Regions from separate parts of the Ammoniphilus sp. CFH 90114 genome, predicted to be linked through region 2. Evidence: riboswitches for the same ligand, from Rfam matches in the RefSeq annotation. Region 2 holds a riboswitch; each other region holds the start of a gene.

Region 1 (4,241 bases), on a different contig from region 2:
TTCTACATTTAGTTTACCCTTTTTCAACAGTTCTACCATTTGCTCTACATCATTCTTTCTAGCTACCCGCATGACAAGACTCATAAACAAAAGCACCCCTCTTCTCTATCATTTCTATCATAGATATGAAGAAGTTTGATAGAGTATGCTAAAGAATCAGCTATTTTTCACATACTTCGTAAGTTCAGCAGTCATTTCATAGCGCATGAAAGGAGTGATGAGATAGATTCCGTTAAAATATTGACGAGCCGTATCAATGAGCTCTAGGGCAATTTCAACCCCCTGTTTTTTTGCATCTTCCCCTTCATATCGGGCCATCCGTGCACGTACATCATCCGATAGCCTTATTCCAGGCACTTCGTTATGGAGAAATTCAGCATTGCGATGACTCGTCAGCGGCATAATCCCTATAAAAATAGGAACCTTCACATGGCGGGTCGCTTCCGCCACCTGAAAGATCTGTTCATGATCATACAGGGGCTGGCTCATCACATAGTCGGCTCCCGCATCGACCTTCTTCTCCAAGCGTTCTACCGCTTTATGCAAGTGTCGTGTGTTTGGGTTAAAAGCCGCTGCAACGGTAAAGGCCGCTCTCTTCTTTAATGTCCGTCCCGAGAAACCTACTCCTTCATTTAATTGCTTCGTCATGCGAATAAGCTCAAAGGAAGTCATATCATAAACCGAAGAAGCACCAGGAAGATCGCCGTAGCGGGTAGGATCTCCTGTGATTGCCAAGACGTGATCAATTCCTAGCGCATATAAACCCATAAGGTGAGATTGCTGTCCAATCGAATTCCGGTCACGGCATGTAATATGAACCAACGGGCGAATGCCCACTTTCTCCTTAACTAATGCTCCTAAGGCCATATTACTCATTCTTGTCATGGCTAAGGAATTGTCCGCCATTGTAATGGCATCCGCTCCCGCTTCCTTCAAGGATGCGGCCCCTTCCAAGAAAGGTTGAAAATCAAGATCTCGGGGCGGGTCAAGCTCAACGATAACGGTAGGCTGTTCCTTCACAAGCTCAGGAATGGTTTTTTCTTGAAAAACTTCAGAAGAAATGATGACCTTCGGCTCGTTGGTAATCTCTTTTACTGCTGATTCTTTCTTATAAATCGGGGTTCTGCCCTTCAGCCGTGATGCCACGGCCTTAATATGTTCTGGTGTCGTTCCGCAGCATCCCCCTATGATTCTGGCTCCTAACTGATGCAGTTTCTCAGCAGAGTCAGCAAAATATTCAGCTGAAGAAGGATACAAGAACTGTCCATCCACATATTCAGGCAGCCCTGCATTCGGATACACAGACAGCTGTAATCCCTCTTTTACAGGTAAAGACTCTAGAGAACGAATAATATTGGCTGGACCGTTATAGCAATTCAAGCCCACAATATCAGCACCGGCATCCACTAGACGGCCAAAAGCGGATTCCAATGAATAGCCATCCTGTGTTCTTTGGATATCTTGAATCGTAAGCTGACAGATGATAGGCAGCGAGCTAAAGCGTCGAGCTACAGATAGAGCGATGATCGCTTCATCGACGAAACAGAACGTCTCAAGTAATAGACCATCTACTCCTGCTTCCACTAAACTCTTAATTTGCTCAGCATAAACCTCCTTAAGTTCTTCTGACGGGATATTTCTTCTTCTCCCACCTAGGATCCCTCCTACGGAACCGACTACAAAAGCCAAGTCTCCTGCAGCCTCTCTAGCCAGCCCAACTCCAGCCCGATTTAATTCCTCCACCTGGTCCTCTAAGCCATATTTAGATAGCTTTTCTCGATTCGCTCCATAGGTATTCGTTTCAATCAACTCTGATCCGGCCAGCACATATTGCAAATGAATATCTCGGACCACATCAGGACGAGTCACATTCAGCTCTTCCCCACAAGTACCTACTGGTATGCCGTATCGATGCAACAGCGTCCCCATCGCTCCGTCCGCAATTAATACTCGATTCTGCAGCAACTCCCGCAACCCTGACTTTTCTCTCATGCTCTCACTCCCCTGCCTTTCACCCAAGTCTTATCTCAACATAAAAAAACCTTCTGCAGCTTATAAGCCAGAAGGTTCTCCGAATCAGTCAACTTAAACTTCTTGAGCCCCTTCTTATCTCCCAGGAAACGAATGTACCTGCAGGAATTAGCACCCTGTCTTAAGGCGTCGTACACCTTAACGGGTTGCCGGGTTTCATCGGGCCAGTCCCTCCACCTGCTCCAAATAAGAAAAGTGTTAGATTTGTTGCATACTTAAGAATTTATATTAACGTAATCATACGTGATGCCGTTCTGATTTGTCAACGGATTTACTTAGGAAAAGAGACTCTTATACAGCTTTTGAAATACCTCTAATACAAAGAACTTCACTTGAATCTTCGGTCCTTCGCCATCCTCGCCATTCTCTTCTTCCTTCTTCACCGCATCCCCTGTGTCTATGTCTACAAAGCATAGTGGAGGGAATAAGACGCACCACCAATTTTGACCCATACCTTGTCCAACTGTCACGCGAAGAGCCTCATATTCTCCGGCAGGATAAACGTACTGTCCATACATTTTGGTTGGGAAAGGCACCTTTCCTAACTCTACTTGACTATTATAAGAGAAGCCGTTGTTGGTAATCGTTTTCTCTACAATTTCTTGAAGTTGTGGCAGCTCTTCTTCCATTTTTTCACGAGCTTCTTCCACCGTGTCTAGGCTATCTACTTTACTCGTAAGATAAAGATTGATTTCATCACGTATTTCTTGCTTTAACCACTGATCCTGAGGTGAGTCGCTATTGGCGATCACTCGCAATCGGATCGACTCTTGTGGAATAGGTTCTTCTTTTACTAGAGTTGCTATAGAACGCTGTTCTTCCCAGCTCATAGTCAATATGATAAATGCAAATAAAATTAAGCTTGTCTTTTTCATTTTTCTGTTTCCCCTCTCTTTTCTTTCTCCTTAGCCATCAGTCTAGCCAGAAAAGAAAGGGTTTAAACATTATTAATTATTTTCTGAATAAATTTGTTTATCTGTGCTCTGTAAAGTATGATATCATATCGATAGGCTAACTTATGAATCACACAAAGGAAAGAGGCCTTACTATGAACCTTATGTTCCCTGGTCGCCCTCACTTGAGTTGGGCCATCCCCATCCTTTATTTCCTCCCTATCATCAATCATATTTCGCTCAGTCCAACCTACAAAATTTTTTGGCTGTTGCATCTTATCCCGGCCATGTTCCTCACTTTTTATTATGGGTTACGTGGCGGACTCATCGGTGCAAGCCTCTCCCTCGTCCTCTGTTCCCTAACGGAGTTTCTTTATTACAACTTGGGTGTAGCCTATACATACGAAAACATTTATTCTCTAATTGTCTATAACTCCGTTAACTTTATGATTTCTATTGGAATGGGCTTTCTAACCGATCGACTAAAAAAACAACAACAAGAAATTAAGAATATCAATCAGGTATTACTAGAGAGTAACCAAAGACTAAAACAGAATGAAGAAAAAATCCGCCATTTAGCTTACTACGACTCTTTAACAGGGCTGCCTAACCGACATTATTTTCAAGAACAATTAAAAGAGAAATTAGATGCTATTGACGAACAGGTAGATCAACAGATTGCTGTCATGATAGTCGACTTAGACCGTTTCAAAGTCATTAACGACACTCTAGGTCACGAATTCGGAGACCTGCTTCTTCGGCAAGTTGCTCACCGATTAACCAGCAGTCTTGGGAACGATGAGATTATATGTCGTCAGGGCGGCGATGAGTTCTTTATCCTTTTGGGAGATACTTCTGCTGAAGAAACAAAATTGAGAGCGGAACATATACTGTGGAGCATTTCCTTTCCTTATATGATTAATGATCACGAACTTTACGTCACACCTAGTATCGGAATTAGCTTTTACCCCCAAGACGGTACAAGCTCTGATGAGTTGCTTAAGCATGCTGATTCTGCCCTGTATAGAGCCAAAGAATTAGGAAAAAACCGTTATCACTTCTTTACGGAAGACATGGATGGACAGAACAGTAAAAGATTACAGTTGGAGAGCGGATTAAGAAGAGCCTTAGATAAAAAAGAATTCAAAGTATATTATCAACCGAAGGTAGATATTCGCACGGGTGAATGGATCGCTACAGAGGCCCTATTGCGTTGGAATCATACGAAATTAGGTGCGATTCCCCCCGATCAATTTATTCCACTTGCTGAAGAGACTGGGTTAATCGTACCCATAGGCGAGTGGGTCATAAGAGAGG
Region 2 (4,241 bases):
TTTTGAGGAATAAGCGGAATTCGTTCCGCTATTCCGGGTCAAAAACCTCTTCTGATTAAAATAGGCGGAAATGCTCCGGTTAATTTTCCATCCCGCCACTCTCTCGACTACTGACTCAACCTAGAAATAAACCTTTCCAACCGATCCAATCCCTCTTTTAACACTTCCAACGAATACGCATAGGACAGCCTCACGTACCCTTCTCCGTACTCTGAAAAAGCCGATCCTGGCACGACGGCAACTCTGTCTTTTTCTAGCAACTGTGTTGCAAACTCAAATGAATCCAAACCAAACTTCTTCACCGAGGGAAAAATGTAAAAGGCTCCTTCCGGCTTGACGACGTCAAGGCCCATCGCGACTAATCGATCATGGACATACTCACGGCGCTCCTTGTAAGCCTCCTTCATTTCGTCAGCATCATGGATTCCGTTCGTTAGAGCCTCAAGTGCTGCATACTGACTAATCGTAGAGGCACAAGTCACATTGTACTGATGGACCTTTATCATTTGTTCGGTTATGTATGCTGGTGCAAATGTAAATCCAATCCGCCAACCCGTCATCGAATGCGACTTGGACAAACCGTTAATCACAATCGTTTTATCCCTTAGCTCTGGAATGGCTGCGATCGAGCGATGTTGATCCGTGTAGACCAATTCGCTATAGATCTCGTCAGATAAGACAAAGATCTCTTTATCCCGAAGCAGGTTAGCAATATCTTGAATCGTTTCTTCATCAAGCATGACCCCGGTCGGATTAGACGGATAGGGCAGGATCACACAACGGGTCTTATCCGTTATACATCTTTCAATCATCTCTGCGCTGACTTTAAAATCGCTTTCTCGTGTATCCACGTAGACAGGCACAGCACCACACAGCTTAATGATCGGCTCATACCCAGGGTAAACGGGTCCCGGTAGAATGACCTCTGAGCCTTCTTCAAGGATGGTTCGAAAAGCGATATCAATGGCTTCACTAGCTCCATTGGTCGTGATCACTTCAGTTTCTGGATCGTAAGTTAGACCATATTGATGCTGTAAAAAGTGACTCGCAGCCCTTCTTAGCTCAATAAGTCCAGCGTTATGGGTATACGTCGTTTTATTTCCATCAATCGCCTGTTTTCCTGCCTCCTTAATATGTTCAGGCGTGGAAAAATCCGGTTGCCCGATCGTGAGCGAGATCGCATCTGGAAACTGAGCAACGCGATTGGAGAATTTTCGAATGCCAGAAATTTGAATATCCTGTACCCTTTTATTCAGTAGGTGTTTCATGTTAATTCATCCTTTTCTACCAATGGATTAAATGACAAGCGTAGAGTATGAATCTACTGATTCGTTCGTATTTACCGTTTCTAAAACAGGGTATATGTGAATACCAGTCGCTGGATCTATCTGTAAATTACCCTCAAGTATAAAGCCTATTCTCGTTGCTTCATCTCCAACTTGAGCTAGAATCCGAATTCCCTCTTGTTGCATCAACAGTTGAATATGTTCCGAAATCGGGGCTTTCTTTGCCTCTAATACCACCAACTGGCATTGCTTATTGGCCCGAGCGCCTTCCAAGCTTATTCCCGTACTCCATGGTGACTGTGCCTGAAAGGGTTGGGACAGAAGATACGCGAGATCTTCTACCACCGCACTGGCCGTTGGCAGTTCACCTGCTCCTTTACCCGTAAATAATAAATCCCCTACAATATTACCCGTAATCTGCACTGCATTGAAAGCATCTTGAATCTGGGCCAAAGAATGGCCCAAAGGCAATAAAGTCGGCCTAACGGATAAAGTTACGGCATCCTGATCTTTTTGGGCTTGGGCAATTAACTTAAAGCGATACCCCAATTGCTTAGCGATCTGCATCTCCTCTACCGTAATCCGGCTAATCCCTTCCCGAACGGCAGCCTCAATAGGCGGAGCTTCTCCAAAAATAAGTTGTGAGAGGATAGAAACCTTGTAAAGAGCATCATAGCCTTCCACATCAGAGGTTGGGTCTGCCTCCGCAAACCCTAGTTCCTGTGCCTCTCTTAATACATCTTCATAACTCCTCCCATGCTGCTCCATCTAAGTCAAGATATAATTCGTGGTACCATTAAGAATCCCCTGTAGCTGGGTTACATCGTTCGTGCGCAAAAAATGCCGCAGCGTACTGATAATCGGAATCCCTCCAGCCACACTTGCCTCGTAAAAGAAATGAACTTGGTGCTCATTTGCTAATTGGATAAGCTCGGCTCCCTTTTTCGCTAAGAGCTCCTTATTAGCCGTAACGACATGACAGCCCTTCTCAAATGATTGTTTAATGTAAGAGAATGCAGGATCAAGCCCGCCCATCACTTCAACAACCACATCCACATCTGAACTCAGGACATCTTCAAACTCTGACGTCAATAGATTAGGATCCACCTGAACTTGTCTTTCCTTCGCTTTATTTTTTACTAGAATCTTCACAATTTCAACCTTTTTCCCCAATCGTTCAGATAATCTTTTCTCCTGATTCCGAATGGTCTTTACCACTCCTGTTCCAACCGTACCTAGTCCAAGCAAGCCAACTCGAATCACACTCATCCTGTTAGATCCCTCCTCGAAAAAAATAGACCTCTTCCTGAGTCAGAAGAGGTCGTTTTCTATCCTCCTCTTATCTATCAGGCATAACTTTCATCCTGTTGGAGTTAGCACCATTCCAGCTGTTCTAGCTGACGGTTGCCGGGTTTCATCGGGCCAGTCCCTCCACCTCTCTTGATAAGAGCAAATTTTTGTCTAGTCTGCATTGAAGTATTTCGCTTGCGGATGAGCAAATACCATAGCTGAAACCGAGGCCTCCGGCTCCATCATGAAGCCTTCGGTTAGTTCTATGCCGATTTGAGCCGGCGAAATTAATTTAAATAATTTTTCCTGATCTTCTAGATTTGGACAAGCGGGATAACCGAAGGATACCCGAATACCTTGATATCGTGCACCGAAGCGCTCCATCATCGTCATGTCGGCCGGATCCGGGAAGCCCCAGCTATCCCTCATGACATGGTGCAATCGCTCCGCAAACGCCTCAGCAAGTTCCAATGCCAACGCCTGAACCGCATGAGAACGGACATATTCTCCTTTATCTTTCCACCCACCAGCTAGATCTCGGATACCCTGACCAGCTGTTACCACGAAGAAACCTACACTATCCATCACACCGCTCTCAATGGGGCGGAGGAAGTCCGCTAAGCAGAGATATGGCGCTTCCTTCTGGCGTGGGAAAGTAAATCTCTCGAGCACTTTAGAATGATCCTTGGGATCATAGATGATGACATCATTGCCAGAAGCTTGGGCCGGGAAAAATTGATAGACCCCGTTCGCTTGGATTAAACCTTCTCCCTTTGCTTCCTTAAGCAATTGATCCATGACTTCCTTTAACTCGAGCGTCTTCACATCGCCTTCTTCGATCAGTCTTTCCACGTTGCCGCGCAGTCCCATGTGCTTACCTAAGAGCATTCTCCAGTTCAAGTAAGGCTGAAGGTAAGATAGCGGATAATTACGCAATACATGCGGTTCAAAGTCCGGCGCCTGGAAAATAGGGGCATTGCGATCGATATCCGAGCTCTTAGGTTGGTGATCCTCTTCCACTACAGTGACCGCCGCTTCCTGTTGCTGAAGCTTGGCTAGTTTATTCTCTTTTAGCTCAGCGATTAATCGCTCTCTTAAATGTTCATCCATCAATTGGTTAGCCAAATCCAGACCGTTCATGGCATCCTTCGCATAGAGAACAAGTCCCTCATATTCGGGAGCGATTCTATTTTCCGTAAATTTACGAGTTAAGGCCGCTCCTCCAACTAGAATAGGAACATCGATCCCAGCCGTTTTTAAGTCTTGTGCCGTCGTTACCATCTGTTGTGCGGATTTCACTAACAAACCAGAGAGTCCGATAGCATCAGGCTTCTCTTCCCGATAGGCACGGATGAGTTCCTCAGGTGGAACCTTGATCCCTAGATTGACGATTTTGTAACCATTATTCGACAGAATGATCTCAACCAGATTCTTTCCAATATCATGCACGTCGCCTTTTACAGTCGCAAGAAGGATTTTCCCTTTTACAGAAGAAGAGGTTTTTTCCATATAAGGTTCTAGGTAGGCAACGGAAGTTTTCATGACCTCAGCACTTTGCAGTACTTCGGCTACAATCAGCTCATTATTGTTAAACAAGCGGCCGACTTCACTCATTCCCGCCATCAAGGGACCATTGATAATTTCAAGTGGAGGGTATTTCGCGAG
Region 3 (4,241 bases), on a different contig from region 2:
TCATATTCTGTTAAATAGGTTAAATAAGATAGAAATATAAAGGTGGTTCCCATGCTTCGAACATCCTGGCTTCTTGCCATCTGTAGCATCGTTACAATATCTACTGTCCATGCCAATCCATCTACTCTTCCATCTGATCCCTATGTTAATAGTCAACACTACCATCAACAGATTAATACGACGGCTGCTTGGCAGGAGATTCGAGAAAATACTGATATTACGATTGCTATTCTTGATACAGGGGTGGATGTGGATCATCCAGACCTTAAAGCTAACCTGGTTCAAGGCTACAATCTGGTTCAACCTGACAAGCCGCCTCATGACGATCACGGACATGGAACAGCTACCGCCGGGATCCTAGGCGCTGTGGGCGATAATGGCATTGGGGTTACAGGAGTACTGTGGAATGCGAAAATGATGCCGATTAAGATCCTAGACAATAAAGGTGGAGGAGACGCGGGTCGTGTGGCTAAGGGAATACGCTTGGCTGTGGATAAGGGGGCCAAGATCATCTTGCTATCCTTGGGTGATCCCATCTACTCTACAGAGATGGAGAAAGCGATCCAGTATGCAGAGGACAAGGGAGTTCTCCTGATTGCGGCAACGGGGAACGATTCGAGTACCGTGAGCTACCCTGCCGCTTTTCCGACCGTGTTAAGTGTGAGTGCGGTAGATGCTTACAACATTCCTCTTTCCTATGCCAATCGTGGTCCGGAAGTAGACGTGGTAGCTCCAGGCCATCATATTTACTCTACGGCTAAAGATGGGAAGTACGCCTATGTTTCAGGGACTTCTATGGCTGCTCCACAGGTAGCAGGAATGGCTGCCTTACTGTTAAAGAAGGCCCCCTCTCTAACCCCACTAGAGGTTCGCATGATCATTCGAGCTTCGACTGAGGGGGTTGACACTAAAGGCTGGAATCCTAACACTGGATATGGACTCGTGAATGTACAGAAGGCCCTATCTCTGGTGGATAGTGATCCTATTGATTTATATGAACCGAATCAAACGATAGAACAAGTGGCGTCCCTCCCCTTCGTCGGCCAGACTCAGGCGCTAATCGGAAAAACGGATCCAGTAGACTGGTATCAAATTGAGCTTCCCTATCAGGGAAAGTTCCAACTCCAGACCCGGTCATTGACAGGAAAAGAGAATGTGCTGCAAATCGAAATCTATAATGGGGAGAAGAAAAAAGTATCGTCAGGGTTAAATCGCTGGGAGGGAACTTTAAAAGGTGGGACCTATCATTTCAGAGTAATGGATACCGGCGAGACCCCTTCTTTTCCTTATCATATCGATACCTCTTTTTCCGTCGGAGCTGATCCCTACGAAGATAATGATACGAAAGCGAAAGCTTCAAAAGTACCCATAAGTCAACAACAACTTATTAGAGGGACTTTTCATAAAAGAGCGGATGTGGATTGGTTCGTTGCGGATTATCTTTGGCCTGGGAAGCTCGAGGTGGAAGTGAAGACCGATACCATTCGGATGGATTCGGTGCTCACCATTGAGCAAGTTGGGAAAACGATAGAAAAGGTCGATCATGGTTCTGTTTCAAATGGACAGTCTGAGAGATGGTCGAAGACGGTTGATCCGGGTAAATTTTATTTTGCTTTACAAGAGTATTATGGAAATGCCGTTAATGGGCAGTATGAGCTGCAGATTCGGTATGAGACGTCGGATACAAGTGCTTTCCGTGATATTCAGGACCATTGGGCTAGGACGTCTATAGAAGATTTAGTGTCTCGAAAAATGATCCAGGGTTACCCAGATTATACCTTTCGGCCTAATCATAACATTACGAGAGCGGGAGCCGCTGCTGTGCTGCAAAATGTCCTTCAGCTGCCCACTTCAAGAGCAACAAGCACTTACCAGGATCTGAAAAAAGACCATTGGGTCTATTCGGCTATTGCTTCGCTTGGAGAGAGGGGAATTTTCAAAGGCGTAGCGAGTGAACGAATCTTTCCGGACCAGCCCTTGACCCGTGCGGAGTTGGCCGTACTCTTATACCAAGCCAGATACGGAACAGAGCAACCTGAGCAGATCAAAAGTAAGCAAGAGTTTACGGATGTACTAAGAGGTCACTGGGCTTACCCTTATATCATGAAGATGGCAGAACTCCAGCATATTCAAGGATTTCAGGATGGTAGCTTTCAGCCTGAAAGACAGACGACACGTGCGGAATTCGCTGTGTTGGTCAGAAATATGTGGTACCCAGCGCAATAAAGAGTTTGAGTTTTTATACTTTGTCGTATTATGTGTTAACCCATTGACAATCTACCAAACTTTAGCTATTCTTATGCAGAACGGATTACTCTTATTCCGAGAAGGCGCGAGGGACTGGCCCGATGATGCCCGGCAACCCGCGGTAATGATTCATATTTTTTCCTTTATGGGAAAGAATAAGATCAACCGTGCAAGGTGCTAACCAGCAGGATGCTATTGTGTCCTGGAAGATAAGAGGTAAAGGAGCGGAATGCTGGCCTTTTCCTCATGGGAGAAGGTCTTTATTTTTTCACCACCTCTTGAGTTGTTCGGAAAATGTAAGACAATGAGTGCCGTATCTTATACGTTTGTGATTATTGAAGGAGGTACGTGAAACATGGCGTTGAAAAAAGGTCGTCATCTCTTCACATCTGAATCTGTAACCGAAGGACACCCGGATAAGATCTGCGATCAGATCTCCGATTCCATCTTGGATGCTATCCTTGAGCAAGATCCTAATGCTCGTGTAGCTTGCGAAACTTCAGTAACAACAGGACTTGTTCTTGTCGCTGGAGAAATTACTACTTCTTCTTATGTGGATATTCCAAAGATTGTCCGTGAAACCGTTCGTGAAATCGGGTATACCCGTGCGAAATTCGGATTCGATGCGGATACTTGTGCTGTACTTACTTCCATTGACGAACAGTCTCCTGACATTGCGATGGGGGTTGACCAAGCGTTAGAAGCTCGTGAAGGTCAAGTGACAGACGAGCAAATCGATGCGATCGGAGCAGGGGACCAAGGATTGATGTTTGGTTTCGCGACCAACGAGACTCCTGAGCTGATGCCGCTTCCGATCTCTATGGCTCATAAATTGGCTCGCCGTGTAGCAGAGGTTCGCAAGAACGGAACCCTTACCTACCTTCGTCCAGATGCGAAGACTCAGGTGACGGTTGAATATGATGGAGATAAGCCGGTTCGTATTGATACGATCGTTATTTCTACTCAGCATGACCCTGAAGCGACTCTAGAGCAAATTAAGAAAGACGTTCAAGAACATGTCATTAAGCCGATCGTACCGGCTGAATATCTTGATGCTCAAACGAAGTACTTCATTAACCCAACAGGCCGTTTCGTTATCGGAGGTCCTCAAGGGGATGCAGGATTAACAGGACGTAAGATCATTGTTGATACGTACGGTGGATATGCTCGTCATGGCGGCGGTGCTTTCTCCGGTAAGGATCCTACAAAGGTTGACCGTTCTGCTGCTTATGCTGCTCGCTATGTAGCGAAGAACATCGTAGCAGCTGGTTTGGCTGACAAGTGTGAAGTTCAAGTGGCTTATGCGATTGGGGTAGCTCAACCGGTTTCCATTAACGTAGATACGTATGGAACAGGAAAGATCGAAGAAGAGCAGATCGTAAATTTGATCCGCAAGCACTTTGATCTTCGCCCAGCGGGCATCATTAAGGAATTGGATCTTCGTCGTCCAATCTATAAAGGAACAGCTGCTTACGGTCACTTTGGACGTACTGACCTGGATTTACCATGGGAGCGTACAGATAAGGCTGAACTTTTGAAGCAAGACGCGGCAACTTTTGCTCAAGCATAGTAGGGTTATGAAAAAAGTCCTGATTTGGTCTAGAGACTAGGCTGAATTGGGGCTTTTTTTTCGTATTTGCTTGATTAGGTTTAGAATCCTTCCGATAATAGGAATAAAGACTTTAGCCTAGTGAGGGACTGACCCTTATCAGAAACTAAAGGGTTTTGCTTGAAACCAAAATGCAATGATATACGTCCAAATAGATAGATATTTTAAAATCCCATTACTTTCCGGTAGGAATTTTGCACTATTTGTCGAATTGTGTAGAAATGAGGAGATGAGGGTAAGAATGAGACTAATAATAATCCTCTTATTGGCTATTGTGATGGGTTGCAGCCAACAGGAGAATGAGTCTATAGACGCACAAGTACAACCGGAACCAGCGGTGGATGAACTAAGTTCATCAGATGCAAAAGCCTCGGATCCCATTACA

Evidence for each region. Region 2 has a riboswitch for S-adenosylmethionine ahead of EIZ39_RS16310 (homoserine dehydrogenase). Riboswitches for the same ligand answer to the same signal wherever they lie in the genome.
Region 1: linked by a shared signal. The riboswitch ahead of EIZ39_RS07740 (bifunctional homocysteine S-methyltransferase/methylenetetrahydrofolate reductase) and the one ahead of EIZ39_RS16310 (homoserine dehydrogenase) in region 2 are both predicted to bind S-adenosylmethionine.
Region 3: linked by a shared signal. The riboswitch ahead of metK (methionine adenosyltransferase) and the one ahead of EIZ39_RS16310 (homoserine dehydrogenase) in region 2 are both predicted to bind S-adenosylmethionine.

The regions. Positions count from the first base shown of each region.
Region 1 covers NZ_SDLI01000003.1:7,391-11,631, forward strand. The annotation lists gene EIZ39_RS07735 (GNAT family N-acetyltransferase) at 1-84, opposite strand, end outside; gene EIZ39_RS07740 (bifunctional homocysteine S-methyltransferase/methylenetetrahydrofolate reductase) at 157-1,992, opposite strand; SAM riboswitch class I at 2,104-2,224, opposite strand; gene spoIIR (stage II sporulation protein R) at 2,307-2,906, opposite strand; gene EIZ39_RS07750 (putative bifunctional diguanylate cyclase/phosphodiesterase) at 3,080-4,241, shown strand, end outside.
Region 2 covers NZ_SDLI01000007.1:36,859-41,099, reverse strand. The annotation lists gene EIZ39_RS16315 (aminotransferase A) at 108-1,268, opposite strand; partial or broken gene EIZ39_RS16310 (homoserine dehydrogenase) at 1,296-2,555, opposite strand; SAM riboswitch class I at 2,623-2,736, opposite strand; gene metH (methionine synthase) at 2,748-4,241, opposite strand, start outside.
Region 3 covers NZ_SDLI01000010.1:48,894-53,134, reverse strand. The annotation lists gene EIZ39_RS19950 (S8 family serine peptidase) at 52-2,226, shown strand; SAM riboswitch class I at 2,315-2,463, shown strand; gene metK (methionine adenosyltransferase) at 2,609-3,817, shown strand; gene EIZ39_RS19940 (polysaccharide deacetylase family protein) at 4,098-4,241, shown strand, end outside.